DNA from 2 places in the Streptococcus sp. 1F3 genome. Region 2 is predicted to be linked to the other one. Evidence: predicted binding sites of a transcription regulator. Region 2 holds the regulator's gene; the other holds the start of a gene.
What was found. The regulator CtsR, encoded in region 2, represses protease genes until heat stress. The targets are predictions, from matches to a motif close to TTGGTCAAAAAAGGTCAAANA.

Region 1 (7,254 bases), on a different contig from region 2:
TCAACCATGTATTTGCAATTACAGCTATGGGGCTATATGCTGCTGTGTCCAAGTTGCCTATCAGCAATTTGCAGTACATGCAGTTTGCTGTCCCGGCAGGTCTAGCCCTCTTTCTCGTTCTCTTATGCTCAGTTCGCTTCCTATTCAAAATTGATAGCAAGGACATTCAGGTCAAAGAATTAGATAGTTTGACGGATTTAGCACCAGTTGACAAGCGGGAAAAATGGATAGTGGCTCTCTTTTTAGGAATGGTGGCGATGTGGTTGGTTCCCGAGATTCTAGCAGGGATTTCTCCTGCTTTTGCTGCTTTCTTTAAGCAGGCTGGAATTATGTTCCCTCCGCTATTGATGACAGCTATTCTGGCATTATTGAAGGTAGAAGGTAAGCCCTTACTGAATATTTCAGAAGCGATTTCAAAAGGGGTGCATTGGTCAAGTATGCTTCTAGTGGGTTCAACTCTCGCCTTAGGAACGGTCTTATCGAATGATCAAATCGGGGTGGTTTCCCTCTTAAATGAGCAGTTATCCTCCTTTGTAGTAGGATTGAGTCCAGTATGGATGGTGGTCTTCTTCGTTGTTTGGGCAGGTATTCAGACCAATTTCACCTCCAATCTGGTGACGGTTTCAGTCGTGACTACCATGGCGCTAACCATTTACCAATCAGCTGGTAGTCAATTCTCGGCTAATATTGCAGTCATCTGCTGTGCCATTGGTTATATGGCTTCACTTGCCTTTGTGACGGCACCAGCCATGCCTTATGTCGCTATTTCAATCGGTTCAGAATGGACCAATAGCCGTGATACCTTTCGATTTGGGTGTTGGATCTTACTTTGGAGTATCCTATCAGCTGTTGCTATTTTTTACCCACTTGGGCTACTCATCTTACAATAGGAGGAATAAAGGATGTTATCAAAACAAAGAGAAACCATCGATCGCATTGATAGGGAAATCGTAGGCTTGTTTGAAGAGCGGATGCAGACTGCTTTGGAGGTGGTTGCCATAAAAAAAGAACAGGGGCTTCCTGTGCTTGATAGTAGCCGAGAAGCACAGGTAATCGAAAAGGTATGTAGCTATCTCAAAGACGCAACCTTGCGTGAGCCATTGACGGAATTATACACGGAAATGATGCGCTTATCGAGGGCTTACCAGCAGAAGCAACTCGATGAATAGATTCTATTATTACACCTACACCTAAAGGGAGCTATAGTTGCCATTGGCTAATGTTGAAATATCTGTGCCTCTTTTATGACTTCGTAGCGTACGGCAAGGCGATGCTGATAAAGTTTGAAGAGCTTTTCGAAGAGTATGAGTCCCCTAGATGATTGGAGAAAGGGCGAACAATAAGGGAAGAGACTATAAGGAACTGCTCCCTCTATACCTCCCTTTGAAAAATCCAAGAAGCCTGCCATTTTGGCAAGCTTTTTTTCATATTTTTTGGTAAAATGGAAAAAACAAATAGAAGAGGTTAGATCATGGAGAAATTCCAAGTTATTGCACATCCCCTTATTCAGCATAAATTGTCTATCTTGCGCCGTACAGATACGCCTACCAAGGCTTTTCGTGAATTGGTCGATGAAATTGCGATGCTGATGGGGTATGAGGTGCTACGTGACTTGCCATTGGAAGATGTAGAAATCGAGACTCCGATTACCAAAACGGTTCAAAAGCAAATCGCTGGGAAAAAATTGGCTATTGTTCCAATCCTGCGTGCTGGAATTGGTATGGTGGACGGTCTATTAAGCCTTGTTCCAGCAGCAAAAGTTGGTCATATCGGTATGTATCGTGATGAAGAAACCTTGCAACCAGTTGAGTATTTGGTCAAATTACCAGAAGACATCGATCAGCGTCAAATCTTTGTCGTAGATCCTATGCTTGCGACGGGTGGTTCGGCTATTTTAGCGATTGATTCGCTTAAAAAACGTGGTGCAACCAATATCAAATTTGTCTGCCTTGTTGCAGCACCAGAAGGTGTTAAAGCCCTTCAGCATGCACACCCAGATGTGGATATCTTTACCGCAGCCTTAGATGAAAAGCTAAATGAAAAAGGCTATATCGTTCCAGGCTTGGGAGATGCAGGAGATCGCTTGTTTGGGACAAAATAAGAAAGCTATGGGGAAGAGGGAGAAAAATCGTGGTTTCGAAGGCTCGCCTTTCCCTTTTTATTGCTAAACTGGAATGGACATCAGCTACCGTTTCTCTTCTGATAGTTCAGGAAAATGAATAATAGATGAGGAGAGGTAATCGAAAATAAGTCTGTTGATTTGTTCCCAGACCTCACTTTCGAATAGTGGCGAAAGCGAGGATTCGAAAGAGGAAGGATTGAGAATGACAAGGGAGTGGACAGTCTCACTCATTCTGAACGTTTTTTATTTGACCTTTTTTGACTATTTAAGTATAATAATTTCAAAATTGAAAAGGAGAACACTATGATTCCTGTAGTTATTGAACAAACTAGCCGTGGGGAACGCTCGTATGATATTTACTCACGTCTTTTAAAAGATCGTATTATCATGTTAACAGGTCCGGTTGAGGACAATATGGCTAACTCTGTTATTGCCCAGTTGCTTTTTCTTGATGCTCAAGATCCGACCAAGGATATTTACCTTTATGTGAATACTCCTGGTGGCTCTGTTTCGGCAGGTCTTGCAATTGTGGATACGATGAATTTTATTAAGGCAGATGTACAAACCATTGTGATGGGAATGGCAGCGAGCATGGGCACAGTCATTGCTTCAAGTGGAGCTAAAGGAAAACGCTTCATGTTGCCCCATGCGGAATATATGATTCACCAACCAATGGGGGGTACTGGTGGAGGTACGCAACAAACAGATATGGCTATTGCGGCTGAACACCTACTTAAAACCCGTAATACCCTTGAAAAAATTCTCGCAGATAACTCAGGAAAAAGTGTCAAACAAATCCATAAAGATGCTGAGCGCGATTACTGGATGAGTGCCAAAGAAACGCTTGATTATGGCTTTATTGACCAAATTATGGAAAACAATCAGTTAAACTAAGATACGAGGGCGTTAAAAAAGCGAATGAAACTTAGGAAACATGGCAAGGAAGCATCGCCTCCTTGTCATGTTTATCTATTTTCCGAGCTTTTAGCCCGAGTTCAATTAAATCAAGATACAAAAGCCGTAAAGCGAGCAAAGTAAAAATAGGAGGTTGACGCAGGGTTCGATGAACCCAAGGGAACCTATCCTTACAGGATTCTCAACTGTAATCGGCTAAAGCCGAAACAGCTGCCTATCTTTTTTACCTAGCTTTTAGCCCGTGTTCAATTAAATCAAGATACAAAGGGCGTAACAAAAGCGAATGAAAATTAGGAATCTTGACGAAGAATTATCGATTCTAGGAAAGATTATCTATTTTCCGAGCTTTTAGCCCGTGTTCAATTAAGATGTGAGAGTGTTTGACACGGGTATCACTCGTTTTATTTCCAACCTTTAATAGTCTATCCAAGGGAATCAACCTGCTACACTATACTTGGGTAATGGGCGGTCTGCGAAACAAGGAGAATGTCTTAAAAGATGCTTGCAACTGGATTAAAAACAGTAGTGAGGTTAGAGATTTGTTGAGGTATCTGCTGAAAAAAGTGTCTTTCTCTTTAGAGCTTTTCTGTATCAAATGCCCTGTTTTTTGATATAATGGAAAGGAAAAGAAATGAAAGAGGAAGAGTATGGCATTTGAAAAGCAAGAACGGGTTAGTCTGACAGTCTATCTGCACTATAATCGTGATGCGAGAAAATTAAATCAGTACGGAGACATCATCTACCATTCTCGGCGCTTGCGTTACCTATTATTATATGTGAATCAGGAAAAGGTGGATAGTTTGATTACAAGCCTAAAGAAAGAAAAGTTTGTTAAGAAAGTGGTTCCATCTCGCCTGAAAGAATTGGATACTAATTTTGTCGGGATTTTATGGCGTCAAGAGGAAGAGAAAAATAGTATTTAAATTCTTTTTCTTTTTTTGTTGACAATTTTCTGATAATTCAGTATATTAGATACATCGCAAAAATGAAGAAAATTTTCAAGGAGCTTTTATGAAAATCAATAGACTTAAATTAGCAGTGGTTAGTTTTGCTTCTGCAGCGTTTCTTTCAGCATGTGGAACGGTATCAAGTACAAATGCCTCTGCCACTGGGACAGAATTAGGAGACACAATCAAAATTGGTTACAACTTGGAATTGTCAGGTAGCGTCTCATCTTATGGTCAAACAGAGAAGAACGGTGCAGACCTTGCAGTGAAAGAAATCAATGCTGCAGGCGGTGTTGATGGGAAGAAGATTGAAGTCATTGTAAAAGACAATAAGTCAGAAACAGCCGAAGCGGCGACAATTGCGACAAGTCTTGCAAGTGAAGGGGCAAATGTTGTCATTGGGCCTGCAACCTCAGCTACGTCAGGTGCCTCTATTGCCAACGTAACATTAGCGGGTGTACCAATGATTAGTCCTTCAGGAACTCAAACAGATCTCGTTGTAGACAGCGAAGGTAAGGTTCAAGATTTCTTCTTCCGTACGACCTTTACAGATGGCTATCAAGGTGAAATCATGGCAGATTATGCAACGAAAACCTTGAATGCAAAGAAAGTCGTGCTTTACTACGATAACTCCTCGGACTATGGTAAGGGTATTGCAGAATCTTTCCAAAATGCCTACAAGGGTGAAATTGTTTCAACGATTACATTTGCTTCGGGGGATAAGGACTTCCAAGCAGCCCTTACGAAATTAAAAGGACTTGACTTTGATGCAATTATCATGCCAGGTTATTACAATGAAACAGGCACTATCGTAAAACAAGCACGCGGTCTTGGAATAGACAAAGCGATTCTTGGCTCAGATGGGTTTGATTCACCATTGTTTGCAGAGTTGGCAACAGCTTCAGCAGCAAACAACATTTATTATCTATCTGCCTTTGTTCCATCAGCTAGTGATCGTGCAAAAGCCTTCCATGATGCTTATACAAAGGAATACGGTGAAGAACCATCTATGTTCTCAGCCCTTGCTTATGACTCAGTTTACATGGCAGCAGAAGCTTCAACAGGTGCTAAAAACTCTGTAGAAGTGAAAGATAGGTTAGCTGCCTTGAAAGATTTTAATGGTGTGACTGGTACGATGTCTATTGACAAGGACCACAACGTTGTAAAATCGGTCTATGTGGTGAGTTTGAAAGATGGCAAGGCTGATGCAGTCGATACAGTATCTTTGACAGAAGCAGCTAAATAAGGCTTCTTTAGAGAACGGTTATTTCTACGATACGGATATATGAAAGGAGTCTAGGACTTTTGTCCCAGACTCCCTTGCCGTGTATCGATACTCAAAATAGCCTCCATTCCCATTTTGATGTGAAGTGGCAGGCTGTTCCATATTTTAGAAAGTTTGGTGAATGCATGCTTCAACAGCTCGTCAATGGTTTGATTCTGGGTTCCGTTTATGCCTTGTTAGCCCTGGGTTATACAATGGTATATGGAATTATCAAACTGATTAACTTTGCCCATGGGGATCTCTATATGATGGGAGCCTTCATGGGATACTACCTTTTAAATCGATTAACCTTTATTTCAGACGGAGGTCTTCGCTTCTTTGTAACCTTGATATTGACCATGATTGGAACAGCTATTTTAGGAGTTGTCATTGAATTTTTGGCCTATCGTCCTCTCCGAAATTCGACCCGTATCGCAGCCTTGATTACGGCAATCGGTGTTTCCTTTTTTCTTGAATACACGATGGTGTATTTCTTTTCATCAGATGTCAAACCATTCCCTCAGGTTTTAAACGTAGTAAAATTCACATGGGGACCTGTTACAGTGGATAGTATCCAGCTGATTATTTTAAGTGTTTCTCTTTTCCTTATGGTCGCTTTGCAACTCATCGTTAAGAAGACCAAAATGGGGAAAGCGATGCGGGCAGTATCGGTCGATAGTGATGCTGCACAACTGATGGGAATCAATGTCAATCGTACCATTAGTTTCACCTTTGCCCTAGGTTCAGCCTTGGCAGGCGCAGCAGGTGTTCTACTGGGATTATACTACAATCAAATTGAGCCACTTATGGGGATGACCCCAGGTCTTAAGGCGTTTGTCGCAGCGGTTCTAGGTGGGATTGGGATTATCCCAGGTGCAGCGCTCGGAGGTTTTGTCATCGGGGTCATTGAAACCTTCACTTATGTGATTGAGATTGATCCTTTCCGTGATGCGATTGTATATATTGTCTTGATTATTATTTTATTGGTAAGACCAAGCGGTATTCTTGGTAAAAATGTGAAAGAAAAGGTGTAGCCATGGCAAGAAATGTAAAAGTAAATGCAATCTGGCTTTTGTTCTTACTAGCAGGCTTTGGGCTGATTCAAGGTCTTGTTGCAGCAGGTGTCTTGAATTTCTACTATATTCAGATTGTTCAACAAATTGGAATCAACATTATTATGGCTGTTGGTTTGAACTTGATTGTTGGCTTCTCAGGTCAATTTTCGCTCGGTCACGCAGGATTTATGGCGATTGGTGCTTACTCTGTCGGCATAATTGGAAAAATGATGCCGACATATGCAGGCTTTGCGATTTCACTTCTCATCGGAATGTTCCTTGCAGGGACCGTTGCCCTCTTGGTCGGTATTCCAACACTCCGATTAAAAGGAGACTATCTAGCGATTGCAACGCTTGGTGTTGCTGAGATTATCCGCATTTTTATCATCAATGGTGGAAAATTAACCAATGGTGCAGCAGGAATTATGGGAATTCCCCTTTTTACGAACTGGCAGCTGGTTTATGTTTTCATGGTGCTTACAACGATTTTCACTGTCAACTTCTTGCGCAGTCCTATAGGGCGGATGGTGATTTCCGTCCGTGAAGATGAAATTGCAGCAGAATCTGTTGGAGTAAATCCAACTAAAATGAAAGTGATTGCTTTTGTCTTTGGGGCGATGACAGCAGCTATTGCAGGTGGGCTTCATGCAGGATATGTAGGAACCATTGTACCAAAGGACTTTGCCTTTATGACCTCTGTCAATATTTTAATTATCATCGTCTTAGGTGGTCTTGGATCCATCACGGGTACTTTTGTAGCGGCAGTTGTTCTTGGGGTTTTAAATGTTTATCTCAAGAGCTATGCAAGCGTCAGCATGATTATCTACTCACTTGCTCTTATTTTGCTCATGATTTTCCGTCCAAGTGGTCTTTTGGGAACAAAGGAATTATCCTTTGCTCGATTCTTCAAGAAGAAGGAGGACGCGAAGTAATGGTACTTCTTGATGTAAA
Region 2 (7,254 bases):
ACTTGTTGAGAAGAGAGATATTGATAGAGAAAGATGCTAAGATAGTCTATTTCATTAAAAAATAGGGAAGATTGAAAGTCAGAAAATATCGTATTTCTCCTACAAATCCCTTGCCAAATCCTTGGAAATTTGGTAAGATGGTAGAGTTGCGATAAGTAACAAATACTCATCTCAAATCCATTGTGGGCCGGTTGCCGAAAGGTTGGACTGCAAGCTGACGTTTGAGAGAGGAGAAAAAACAAAAAGGAGACATTACTCATGGCAGTAATTTCAATGAAACAACTTCTTGAGGCTGGTGTTCACTTTGGTCACCAAACTCGCCGTTGGAACCCTAAGATGGCAAAATACATCTTTACAGAACGTAACGGTATACACGTGATTGACCTTCAGCAAACTGTAAAATTGGCTGATCAAGCATATGACTTTATCCGTGATGCAGCAGCAAACGATGCTATTATCTTGTTTGTTGGTACGAAAAAACAAGCTGCAGAAGCAGTGAGAGATGAAGCAATCCGTGCAGGTCAATACTTTATCAACCACCGTTGGTTGGGTGGAACTCTTACAAACTGGGGAACCATTCAAAAACGTATCGCTCGTTTGAAAGAAATCAATCGTATGGAAGAAGAAGGAACATTTGACGTTCTTCCTAAGAAAGAAGTGGCATTGTTGAACAAACAACGTGCTCGTCTTGAAAAATTCTTGGGCGGTATCGCAGATATGCCACGTATTCCAGACGTCATGTTTGTTGTTGACCCACATAAAGAGCAAATCGCTGTGAAAGAAGCGAAAAAATTGGGTATCCCAGTTGTTGCAATGGTTGATACAAACACAGATCCAGATGATATTGACGTGATTATCCCAGCGAATGATGATGCAATCCGTGCTGTTAAGTTGATCACTGCAAAAATGGCTGATGCCATCATCGAAGGACGTCAAGGCGAAGATAGTGTTGAAGCAGTAGAAGCAGAATTGGCAGCTACTGAAACAGAAGCGGTATCTATCGAAGAAATCGTTGAAGTTGTAGAAGGCGATAATAACTAATCATTCGGAAACATCCTAAGGGGCGGGGCTCAGCCCTCCCCTTTTTTACTCATAAATGAAAATAGGAGAGAAACTATGGCAGAAATTACAGCTAAGCTTGTAAAAGAATTGCGTGAAAAATCTGGTGCTGGTGTCATGGACGCTAAAAAAGCCCTTGTTGAAGTAGATGGGGATATCGAAAAAGCGATTGAGTTGCTTCGTGAAAAAGGGATGGCAAAAGCAGCGAAGAAAGCTGATCGTGTAGCAGCAGAAGGCTTGACTGGTGTTTATGTGGATGGAAATGTAGCAGCAGTTGTTGAGGTGAACGCTGAAACGGACTTCGTTGCGAAAAACGCTCAATTCGTTGACTTGGTAAACGAAACAGCAAAAGTGATCGCAGAAGGTAAACCAGCTAACAACGACGAAGCCCTTGCTCTTACAATGCCTTCAGGTGAAACACTTGAAGCAGCTTACGTGAACGCAACTGCAACAATTGGAGAAAAAATCTCATTCCGTCGCTTTGCTTTGATTGAAAAAACAGATGCACAAGCATTTGGAGCTTACCAACACAATGGTGGACGTATCGGGGTTATCTCTGTCATCGAAGGTGGAGATGAAGCTCTTGCAAAACAAGTATCCATGCATATTGCAGCGATGAAACCAACTGTTCTTTCATACAAAGAATTGGATGAGCAATTCGTAAAAGATGAATTGGCACAGTTGAACCACAAAATTGAACAAGACAATGAAAGCCGTGCAATGGTTGGAAAACCAGCTCTTCCATTCTTAAAATATGGCTCAAAAGCTCAATTGTCTGATGATGTGATTGCGCAAGCAGAAGAAGACATCAAAGCAGAATTGGCTGCTGAAGGTAAACCAGAAAAAATCTGGGATAAAATCCTTCCAGGTAAAATGGATCGCTTTATGCTTGATAATACAAAAGTGGATCAAGCCTACACACTTCTTGCTCAAGTTTATATCATGGACGATAGCAAGACAGTTGAAGCCTACCTTAACTCAGTCAATGCTAGTGTAGTAGCATTTGCTCGTTTTGAAGTAGGTGAAGGAATCGAAAAAGCAGCAAATGACTTCGAATCAGAAGTTGCTGCAACAATGGCTGCAGCGCTTGGTAAATAATCTTGTAACTGAAAAAGAGAGGAACCTTGTTCTTCTCTTTTTGTATGACTGCTCTGATAAGCCTTAGGGCAAAATATAGGTATCCCAATGTTCGTCTGTCTGCTCTTTAAACAATGACCGAAGCGTCATAGCACAGGCATCCACATCATCTGCTTCAAAGTGAATTTCTGTATATTGTTGAAAGAGATAGGGAACGATTTGATTGAGAAAGGAGCGGAGACTTTCTTCGTTATCTCCCCATACATAAGCAATCTCATTGTCTTCTATAAATGCTAGATTTTCAATTCCTTTTGATCCGCTTTGATAATAGACAGTCTGAGGAAGAGTCTTGAAAAAGTCTTCCTCAGTCCCTGTAAAGGGGCTAATCGCCTTGTGACTTTCTATATAGTAATGAAGTAGCAGTCGACCACAAGTCTGATACTTCTTACTTATCCGTTCTGCGATTTGAAATGAAGCAGGGGTAGGCTCTCCAAGATAATCTTGGGTGCTGACAGCTATTTCATAACAAATCCGTTTGCACTGAAAACCTCCTGCCTTTAAAAATGAGATGAGCATTTGATTAGTTGAAGACAGCATCACTTGTAAGGGGGTCTTGATATGGTTATGAATGAGCTGAAAAAGGGGAGTGGCAAGGCTATTGTCATACACAGTTAAGTGAAAGGTTAGATAGGTATGTTGCTGATGATAGGGGTTTTCCGATAGTTCAATGGTTCCAATAGACTGATGACGGAAGGAAACAATGACTTGCTGATGGTTACATTCTACTTGTAGTTGGGTCACTTTAGATGGTTAGGAATTGACGGATTTCGTCTTCTGTCATAGAGCTATCGCAGCGAACCTGCACACCGTTTGAACTAGCAAACAGGAGGGCTGGAACGGTTGCTACTTGGTAGCGTTGACGAAGTGCTTGTAACTGGGGATCTGGATTCGTACTATCAATAAAATAGATAGTCAGTCCTTCTGCTTGGGCAAGGCTGTGGAGCTTTGGTAGAAAACGTTGGCAGTAAGGACAGCTTGCACGTCCTAAAAAGAGGATAGCTCCGTCCTCTTGTGCCAGTAAGCGCTCAGCTTCCTCTATAGAAACAGGGGTAAAATCTTGTACGAGTTCTTGAAATGAATTGGTAAACATAATAACTCCTTTAAAATAAGATACGAGGACGTTTGACACGAGTGATACTCCGTTTATCTTCCACTTCAACAGCCGATTTTCAGGCGAAGATAGCTAGATTATTGGAGGGCTATCAATAACCAGTGGCTCGTAACTCGAACGCAATTCCTCACCTCATTATAGGGAAAACGGATGATAAATGCAAGAAATTCTGTTTGGATTGTCCCTGTAATGATTAAGTGCAGGCTTAAAAATAGTTTCTACTTTTCTCTCCAACTATCAAAGTGAGGAGTGGAGCAGGCCTTCATTGCTTATGGGCTATGCTGAAAATAGGTCTGCATTGCTTTTACTTTTCAAAGTCAGAAATTTAAGGTATAATAGTCAAAGATAGTCAGAGAAAGAGGTAGTGTCTATGGCGATGAAAAATACATCTGATTATATTGAAGAACATATCAAGGCGATTTTAGAGCAAGTGAGTGTAGCAGAATTACGCAGGAGTGAGTTGGCTAGCCGATTTGAGGTAGTACCAAGCCAGATTAACTATGTGATTAAGACACGTTTTACAGCTAGCCGTGGTTATATTGTGGAAAGCAAGCGCGGAGGCGGAGGTTATATCCGAATTGGTCGGATTACGTTTTCAGATAAGCATGAACTAGTCCATGATTTGTTACACAATATGGGGACAGAGTTGTCTAGCACAGTGTTTGCGGATATCTTACAGCTCTTATTTGACGAGCAGTTGATGACAGAACGTGAAGGCAATTTGCTTCTCTCAGCTAGCAGTGATGAAGTATTAGGACAGGAAGCAGCAGCTATTCGTGTGCGCATGATGCGACAGATTTTACGACGATTGGATAGGAAAGAGGATTAGGATGAAATTTTCAAATGGATTACAACGTGCCTATGAAGATGCGCAGTTAATCGGGCAACGATACATGTGCGATTACTTAGAAACTTGGCATCTGTTATTGGCTTTTGTGATCAATCCAGATACGATTGCAGGGGCTGTTTTAGCGGATTATCCATTCGATGTTGCAGATTACGAGCAGGCAACCTATACAGTGACAGAACGTGTCTATCGTGCAGAATTAGAGGATTTTACGTTTTTACAGAGCTCGAAGAGACTGGATGAAGTAGCTCGTTTTGCCCAGAAGATTGCAGAAGTGCTCAAGGCAAAACAGCTTGGGACTGAGCATCTTTTGATGGCAATGCTTCTGGACAAGCGTTCGGTGGCTTCACAAATCTTGGATAAGGCTGGATTTCATTTTGAAGATTCAGATACTAAGATTCGCTTTATTGATTTACGAAAGAATTTAGAAGCAAAGGCTGGTTTTTCCAAGGAAGATTTAAAGTCTATTCGGAACCTCATGAAAGGAGGGAGAGGACATAGACCTACTATGGCGAATATGATGGGAATGCCTCCGGCTCCTCAAACAGGTGGTTTGGAAGATTATACAAGGGATCTGACAGCCCTAGCCCGTGCAGGACAAATTGAGCCGGTTATTGGCAGGGAGGCTGAGATTTCCCGAATGATTCAGATTCTCTCCCGGAAAACCAAGAACAATCCTGTCTTGGTCGGAGAAGCAGGAGTTGGGAAAACGGCACTCGCCTTGGGTCTAGCACAACGGGTGGCAGATGGGGAGGTGCCTGTTAGTCTTGCCAAGATGCGGGTCCTAGAGTTGGACTTGATGAATGTCATTGCAGGGACGCGTTTTCGGGGAGATTTTGAAGAGCGAATGAACAACATCATCAACGATATTGAAGAAGATGGTCAGGTGATTCTCTTCATTGATGAGTTGCATACGATTATGGGGTCTGGTAGTGGGATTGACTCTACCTTGGATGCGGCTAATATTTTAAAGCCTGCCCTTGCACGTGGAACCTTGCGGACAGTTGGGGCAACGACCCAAGATGAGTATCAAAAGCATATTGAAAAAGATGCAGCCCTCTCTCGTCGTTTTGCTAAAGTAACAGTGGAAGAACCGACTGTCGCAGCTAGCATTGCTATTTTGCAGGGTTTGAAGAAAGCCTACGAAAATTACCATAAAATTCAGATTACAGATGAAGCAGTTGTGACAGCTGTAACCTTTGCTAAGCGGTATTTGACTAGTAAAAATTTACCAGATTCAGCGATTGATTTGTTAGATGAGGCGAGTGCAACGGTGCAAAATCGGCAAAAAACAAGTGGGAAGCAATCTGAATTATCTGCCGCAGATGAGGCACTCATAGCAGGAAAACACAAGACAGTTAGCCAGCTATTGATGAAGGAATTGGAGACAGAGAGCCAAGAAATCTTGGGCGATGTCCAAGTGACAGAAGAGGATGTTTTGCTGACGCTCAGCCATTTATCCGGTATTCCAGTTGCTAAGTTAAGTCAGACGGATATCAAGAAATACTTGAACTTAGAAAGAGAGTTGCACAAGCGGGTGATTGGACAGGAAGCGGCGATTTCTGCGGTTAGTCGTGCCATTCGTCGCAACCAGTCAGGGATTCGGACAGGCAATCGTCCGGTTGGCTCCTTTATGTTTTTAGGGCCTACTGGGGTTGGAAAGACTGAGTTGGCCAAGGCATTGGCAGAAGTCTTGTTTGATGATGCGTCTGCCCTCATTCGTTTTGATATGAGCGAATATATGGAAAAATTTGCAGCTAGTCGTCTAAATGGTGCCCCTCCAGGCTATGTTGGCTATGAAGAAGGAGGAGAGCTGACAGAAAAGGTGCGGAACAAGCCTTATGCAGTCTTGCTCTTTGATGAGGTGGAAAAAGCGCACCCTGATACCTTTAATATTCTATTACAGGTTTTAGATGATGGCGTCTTGACTGATAGCAAGGGACGGAAAGTTGATTTTTCAAATACCATTATTATTATGACCTCAAATCTGGGAGCGACAGCCTTACGAGATGATAAGACAGTTGGTTTTGGAGCCCTTGACCTGTCACACAGCCAGGAACACGTTGAAAAACGGATTTTAGAAGAATTGAAAAAAGCCTATCGACCAGAGTTTATCAACCGTATTGACGAGAAAATTGTCTTCCATAGCTTGACCACTCAAGACATGCAAGAAGTGGTGAAAGTGATGGTTCGTCCGCTCCAGGCAGTTATGAATGAAAAGGGAATTCAGTTTAAGATTCAACCGTCTGCCTTGAAATTATTGGCACAGGAAGGCTACGATCGTGAAATGGGAGCACGACCGCTTCGCCGTTTGCTCCAAACAAAAGTGGAAGACCCTCTAGCAGAAATGCTCCTTCGAGGGGAATTGCAGGTAGGAGATAGCCTGAAAATTGGGGTAAAAGCTGGAAAATTGAACTTTGATATTCAGCGCTAGGTTAGCCTCTTTTACCATAGTCTTTCAGGAGCAGTCGTTCGCTGTTTGGTGAGGACTATTCCAAGCTCTTAGATACATCGTAAAAAAAGTCGTATCAACGGACCATTCTAGGGTTGATACGACTTTTATACTCATTTCATTTACCTTTTATTACTTCAAGCATTGTGGAAACTTCGTTTCCTTATTTCCCAGTTCCAATCATCTTCTAGATGATTGGAACTGGCTTTGCCCTACTCTACGATTGTTACTGACTATCGTCAGTATGATTTCCAACCTTCAACAGTCATTAGACTGTTGAAGCAGCCTGCAGCTCGTTTCCTAGTACGAAAAGGAAACGAAATAACTATATAGTGGTTAGGATACCTTATCGAGCGTCTAGCCCAAATATCCCGAAAATGAAGTAGGAGAGAGCTAGTGTCACAGGAATTGGCTGTAAGCAGAGGAGACCAAAGATGAATAACTTGACTTTTTTAAATAGAAGTGAAGCTAAGATAGCTAGCCAACCGCTAGCTGGCAGAAAATAGAGAAAGATAAAATGAGGAACAGATATAAGACTACTTCCAAAAGGAAATTGGATATTGGCTGGAAACCAAGCAATCATAGACCAGATAAACACGATGACAAGGATAAAATAAAGGTCGAAGGGACTATTCTTGATAGCATAGT

Region 1: the regulator CtsR is predicted to act here: its motif matches at 2,367-2,387, upstream of ACVPON_RS07285 (ATP-dependent Clp protease proteolytic subunit).

What each region holds. Positions count from the first base shown of each region.
Region 1 is NZ_JBUEQR010000082.1:4,720-11,973, forward strand. Features, by position in the region: gene ACVPON_RS07270 (SLC13 family permease) at 1-890, shown strand, start outside; gene ACVPON_RS07275 (chorismate mutase) at 903-1,169, shown strand; gene upp (uracil phosphoribosyltransferase) at 1,472-2,101, shown strand; gene ACVPON_RS07285 (ATP-dependent Clp protease proteolytic subunit) at 2,408-3,016, shown strand; gene ACVPON_RS07290 (DUF2129 domain-containing protein) at 3,685-3,960, shown strand; gene ACVPON_RS07295 (ABC transporter substrate-binding protein) at 4,049-5,230, shown strand; gene ACVPON_RS07300 (branched-chain amino acid ABC transporter permease) at 5,395-6,282, shown strand; gene ACVPON_RS07305 (branched-chain amino acid ABC transporter permease) at 6,285-7,235, shown strand; gene ACVPON_RS07310 (ABC transporter ATP-binding protein) at 7,235-7,254, shown strand, end outside.
Region 2 is NZ_JBUEQR010000008.1:10,301-17,554, reverse strand. Features, by position in the region: gene rpsB (30S ribosomal protein S2) at 259-1,041, shown strand; gene tsf (translation elongation factor Ts) at 1,117-2,157, shown strand; gene ACVPON_RS00270 (GNAT family acetyltransferase) at 2,221-2,937, opposite strand; gene traF (conjugal transfer protein TraF) at 2,939-3,286, opposite strand; gene ACVPON_RS00260 (CtsR family transcriptional regulator) at 3,678-4,136, shown strand; gene ACVPON_RS00255 (ATP-dependent Clp protease ATP-binding subunit) at 4,138-6,588, shown strand.